2 linked regions of the Tolumonas auensis DSM 9187 genome follow. The protein of the gene in region 1 binds, or shares a complex with, the protein of each later gene. Links are inferred from orthologs where the notes say so. Each region holds a gene or a part of one and is shown on either strand. Other genes may lie near its edges.

Evidence for each region. The genes of interacting proteins can lie anywhere in the genome.
Region 2: the proteins of glnK (region 1) and amt are in contact, whole or in part, in a solved structure (PDB 2NS1), measured with the Escherichia coli proteins. The link is inferred for Tolumonas auensis DSM 9187 from one-to-one orthologs.

What each region holds. Positions count from the first base shown.
Region 1 is NC_012691.1:2,793,334-2,796,232, reverse strand. What follows is about bases 14-2,881. They hold glnK (P-II family nitrogen regulator), read left to right. Parts: upstream 14-1,212; coding sequence 1,213-1,551; downstream 1,552-2,881. Other genes in these bases: TOLA_RS13015 (ABC transporter permease), read left to right, coding at 2,772-2,881; TOLA_RS13020 (Fe(3+) ABC transporter substrate-binding protein), read left to right, coding at 1,764-2,762; TOLA_RS13030 (YacL family protein), read left to right, coding at 642-1,010; acnB (bifunctional aconitate hydratase 2/2-methylisocitrate dehydratase), read left to right, coding at 14-450. In the rest of the region: more of acnB, read left to right, coding at 1-13; more of TOLA_RS13015, read left to right, coding at 2,882-2,899. UniProt on the Escherichia coli protein: Involved in the regulation of nitrogen metabolism. Regulates the activity of its targets by protein-protein interaction in response to the nitrogen status of the cell.
Region 2 is NC_012691.1:576,313-579,304, reverse strand. Bases 32-2,992 are described here. They hold amt (ammonium transporter), read left to right. Parts: upstream 32-751; coding sequence 752-2,233; downstream 2,234-2,992. Other genes in these bases: TOLA_RS02645 (ComF family protein), read left to right, coding at 2,316-2,992; bioH (pimeloyl-ACP methyl ester esterase BioH), read right to left, coding at 32-396. In the rest of the region: more of bioH, read right to left, coding at 1-31. UniProt on the Escherichia coli protein: Involved in the uptake of ammonium/ammonia (NH(4)(+)/NH(3)). Transport is electrogenic. Following sequestration of NH(4)(+) at the periplasmic face, NH(4)(+) is deprotonated and neutral NH(3) is transported into the cytoplasm.

The DNA of each region.
Region 1 (2,899 bases):
TTCCGTGCTGCCGGTAAACTGCTGAACCAGTTCAAAGGCCAGCTGCATACCCGTCTGTGGATTGCACCACCGACCAAGATGGATCGCGATCAGCTGACCGAAGAAGGCTACTACGGTATTTTCGGTCGTGTCGGTGCCCGCATCGAGATCCCGGGCTGTTCACTGTGTATGGGTAACCAGGCACGTGTCGGTGACGGCACCACGGTCGTGTCTACCTCTACACGTAACTTCCCGAACCGTCTGGGTCAGGGCGCGAACGTGTATCTGGCTTCCGCAGAACTGGCTTCTGTGGCGGCGATTCTGGGACGTATTCCAAGCGTGGAAGAGTACCAGTCGTATGCGAAAGAGCTGGATGCGATGGCAGCTGATGTTTACCGCTATCTGAACTTTGATCAGATCGCCAGCTACACCGACAAAGCGGATAAAGTGATCCTGCAAGTACCGGTATAAACATCGATTTACTGCGATATGAAGGGCAAGTCACAGACTTGCCCTTCTTTTTTTAGTTATTTAGTTTGGCTACTTGGAATAAGTTTTCAGCTATTGTTAATAAGTAAGAACTAATCAGGCAAACGCAGTCTGCTGGCAGACTGAATGGTAAAGGGAGTGACCCGTATTGCCGTTGTTCAGGAGCACAATATATGGATCATCAATTTGTCCGGAATACGGATGGCCGTTGCCGGGCCCGTCTGTCAATGGGGCATGAAGCGTTTGGTTTATGGCTGACAGATGAGCTGGGAGCCGATGTCGCCCGTTGTAATGAGTTACTTAAAATAACGGCACGATTACTTCATGGTGGTGATGAGTATACGTTACCGGGCAAGGATTTTTCTCTTCATCTGGATCAGGAAGCCGCGACAGTCAGTGCACGGGAACTGCAATTTGAGACAGAAATTGAAGATAATGAAGCGGGATTAAGTTATTACGACGATGAATTGTTTGCCGCCTGTGGCCTGGATGACTTTGAACAACTATTGCTGGCCTGGCGTGAATTTATCAGCGAGCAATAACAGGCAAACGACCCACAATGACGCCCCTTTTTGGGGCGTTTTTGCAGCAGTGCTGAAGTGAAGTGCACAATTCAACACACCAATATCAGCAGATTGTCAGTTCCTTGCTGTAACTAACTGAAAATTAATAATTTTCAATAGATGGCACAGACATTGAATTGTTTCAGTCAAGCCCAATTAACCAGGGAGTGGGAGTTTAACTATGAAACTTATCAGTGCAATCATTAAACCGTTCAAACTGGATGACGTACGTGAAGCCGTTGCGGCACTTGGCGTGGACGGTATGACCGTGTCCGAAGTGAAAGGGTTTGGTCGTCAGAAAGGCCACACCGAGCTGTATCGTGGTGCTGAATATCAGGTCGATTTTCTGCCAAAGGTAAAACTGGATATCGCTACCTCTGACGACAACGTGGAAAGCATCATTGAAGCCATCAGCAAAGCCGCTTATACCGGTAAAATTGGTGACGGTAAGATTTTCGTGTACGATCTGGCGCACGTAGTGCGTATCCGTACCGGCGAAGTGGATGGTGAAGCCATCTAAGCTTGATTCTGCTTGTTCGTCCAGACATGTTGGGACCTTTATGGTCCCTTTTTTATTGCCTTCTGAAAGCTGTTTTGCATCGCTGTCGTCTTCTTTTTGGTCAAGCCGGACACTGAAGTCAATACAAACGATATTTATTTTCATTTATTTACAAATGATATCCGTTCTCATATCATTATGATAATGATTCTCATTAGTTGGATGGATACGTAATGACAAAAGTAGCGTTGTTGGCTTTACTGGTGGCGGGTTCTGTTCAGGCGGCGGAAGAAATTAATGTTTATTCTGCCCGTCAGGCTTATCTGATTGAGCCTATCGTTCAGGCGTTTGAAAAAGAACAGGGTATCAAAGTGAATCTGGTGTATGCCGAAGATGGTCTGGCAGAGCGTCTGGCCCGTGAAGGGAAACATACGCCGGCTGATCTGGTACTGACGGTCGACATTAGTCGCCTGATGGAACTGGTCGAGCAGGATCTGGTGCAACCTGTTAATAGCCAAACGCTGAACAGTAATATTCCGGCTCAGTACCGTGATCCGGACAACCGCTGGTTTGCCCTGACTACCCGTGTCCGCAATATTTACACCTCTAAAGAGCGTGTCGGCAAGCCAGATGATATTACCTACGAGTCACTGGCTGACGAGAAATACAAAGGTAAGATTTGTACCCGTAGCGGTAAAAACTCTTATAACGTCGCATTGGTTGCTTCGATGATTGCTCATCACGGTGAAGCAAAGGCGGAACAATGGCTGGAAGGGCTGAAGGCCAACCTGGCGCGTAAACCACAGGGCAATGACCGCGATCAGGTTAAAGCCATCAAGGAAGGCGTGTGTGATCTGTCACTGGGTAACAGCTATTACCTGGGCAAAATGCTGCAGGATGAAGAGCAGAAAACCTGGGCTGACGCTGTTTATATCAACTTCCCGAACCAGAAAGATCGTGGTGCTCATGTCAACGTGAGCGGGGTTGTGATGACCAAATATGCCAAGAACAAAGACGCGGCAGTCAAGCTGATGGAATACCTCTCGGCGGATAAAGCACAACAGATGTATGCCGAACTGAACATGGAGTATCCGGTGAAGGCGGGTGTCGCGCCATCCAGGCTGGTCGCTTCATGGGGCGAATACAAGGCCGATGCGCTGCCAATCGCTCAGATTGCTTCTTATCGTAAACAAGCGATAACCCTGATCGACAAAGTTAAATTTGATCTGTAAGGATATTTAATGGCAGTTGTACGCCATCGTCGCTGGTTAGCTGGCAGCGGAGCACTAGCTCTGCTGCTGTTTTCACCTGTAATGGCTTTATTGATTGAAGCCTTCAGTACGGATGCCGGCTTGCTGCAACAGCTCTG
Region 2 (2,992 bases), 2.2 Mb from region 1 along the record:
CAGTGCGCAGTTAAAACCAGAAAGGACATCCGGATGAATACCTGGCCAGTTATCCTGCCGCAGAAAACAAGGTGAACTGCCGGTCAGAATCAGCCGATTGATACGGGAAGGGTGATCCAGTGCCATGCGCAGGGCAATTAACCCGCCCATCGACCAGCCCAGCAAATCGAAACGGGCTGGCAATTCCGCTAATACCGTCTCACTCCACGTTGCCAGACGACTATCCGGCATAATCACATCCCGGCTGTAGCCAAATCCAGGCAAATCGACCAGATGTAACCGGTAATACGGCTGCAGTAACGGCACAATCTCCTGCCAGACTGCACCATTAAGTCCCCAACCATGCAGTAAAACCAGATCCGGTCCCTGACCTATCCGTTCGATATACATATTCATATTTAACCTGTCAGTACCCACTATGCGCCTGATATAGCTGCATGATACTGAGCCTGTTCCGTTAACGCGACCATCGGTCCGGTTATCAACCATAATTAACCAGAGCTTTGTTTATTTTTTGCGCACCAAATAAGTACACAATAATCCATCAACGCCTCAAAGATGTGCGTCATCTGCACCATTTTGCCCACAGGAGAGGCAGGAACGATTATTTTGAGCCATTTTTAATGCGATCAAGGTTGGCATAATTCCTGCGAAGGAAATATCAGGTTAGTGACATCCTAGTCCGGCCAACGAGTTCTCAGACCTCCGATTGTCGAGATCAGGACACGGTATTATCAGGGAGATATTTACAATGAAACGATTGTTTGCAATCTTGGCACTGGTGGGGGCTTTCGGGCTGGCAACACCAGTATGGAGTGAGGAAGCAACTCCAGCTCCGACTACATCAACTGAAGTAGCAGCTCCGGCTGCAGAAGCAACTCCGGTGGCAGCACCTGCTGAAGCGGCGCCGGCACCTGTAATGACCGTCAATAAAGGTGACAACGCCTGGCTGATGGTTTCTGCGACCTTTGTTATTCTGATGTCTATTCCTGGCATCGCGTTATTCTACGGTGGTCTTGTTCGTACCAAAAACATGCTGTCTGTACTGATCCAGGTTCTGGTGGTGTTCAGTCTGGCAACCATTCTGTGGGTCAGCTACGGCTACAGTCTGGCGTTCACCGAAGGTAACGCCTTCTTCGGCACGCTGGATAAAGCGTTCCTCAGTGGCATTACACCGGATTCTATCGCAGCAACCTTTAACAAAGGTATCGGCGTATCAGAGTTCATCTATGTGGCTTTCCAGGGGGCGTTTGCCTGTATCACCTGCTGCCTGATTCTGGGTGCCTTCGCTGAGCGCATCCGTTTCTCTGCCGTGCTGCTGTTCATGGTGTTCTGGTTCACTCTGTCTTACATCCCTATGGCACACATGGTGTGGTACTGGGCTGGTCCTGATGCATACACTGATGCAGATGCAGCGGCTAAAGCCGGTGCAACAGCGGGCTGGTTATTCCAGCACGGTGCTCTGGACTTCGCGGGTGGTACTGTAGTTCACATTAACGCGGCGATCGCGGGTCTGGTTGGTGCTTACTTTATCGGTAAACGTGTTGGTTTCGGTCGTGAGTCCATGGCGCCGCACAGCCTGACCATGACGATGATTGGTGCATCTTTACTGTGGTTCGGCTGGTTCGGTTTCAACGCCGGTTCCTCTCTGGAAGCGAACGGTATTGCAGCTCTGGCTCTGGTTAACACCTGGGCAGCAACTGCAGCCGCAACCCTGACCTGGACTTTTGCTGAATGGGCACTGAAAGGTAAACCATCTATGCTGGGTGCCGCTTCCGGCGCGGTAGCAGGTCTGGTAGCCATCACTCCGGCAGCAGGTTTTGTCGGTGTCATGGGCGGTATCGTGATTGGTGGTCTGGCAGGCGTAATCTGTCTGTGGGGTGTACATGGTCTGAAACGCATGCTGAATGTGGATGACTCACTGGACGTATTCGGTGTGCATGGTATCGGCGGTATCCTCGGTGCCATCCTGACCGGCGTATTTGCCTCTCCGGATCTGGGTGGTACAGGTGTATGGGATTACGTTGCTAACGCCGTAGCTCCTGACTACTCCATCGCTGGCCAGGTTAAAATTCAGGCGATTGGTGTCATCACCACTATCATCTGGTCTGGTCTGGTTTCTATCGTTGGTTACTTCATCATCGATAAACTGGTAGGCCTGCGTGTACCGGTAGAAGCAGAACGCGAAGGTCTGGATCTGACTTCTCACGGCGAACGTGCGTACAACAATTAATTTTCTCAAAGATCTGTCAGGGCGCCTCAGGGCGCCCTTTTTATTACAGTGATGGCACCATTTCTTTCCATTCTGCAGACCTATGTTCTCCGCGCTGTACCGTATATTCTCATCAGCCCTTTACCCTGCCTGTCAGGGCATTTGCCTGTTTTGCCGTCAACCCACCCACCAGCCTTTGCTTTGTCATCACTGCGCGGAAGAGCTGCCGTTACTGGATCACCACTGCCGGTTATGCGGCTCCCCCATGGCAGGCAAAGAGGATATTTGCGGGCACTGCCTGCTACAGCCGCCGGAGTGGGATTTTCTGCATATTCTGGCTGACTATCAGTTCCCGCTAACCGGCTTGATTCATCAGCTGAAATATCAGCATAAAACACTCCCCGCTGCGCTGTTCGGCCGGATGCTGGCTGAACTTTACCCGCCGGATGAGCCCAAACCTGAGGTCATCCTGCCGGTGCCGCTGCACTGGCGGCGCCAATGGCAACGTAACTATAATCAGGCACAGGAACTGGCCCGCCCTATCTCGAAACGGCTCTGTATCCCTTGTGATAACCGCTTACTGAAACGATCACGGGCAACCAAAGTACAGGCCGGATTATCCAGAGAATTACGCCAGACAAACCTGAGTAATGCATTTATAGTTAATCCGCATACCTACCGGCATGTGGCAGTGCTGGATGACGTGGTGACCACCGGGGTAACTGCCACAACATTGGTACGGCTTTTGAAAGAAAGTGGTTGCCAGCGGGTCGATGTCTG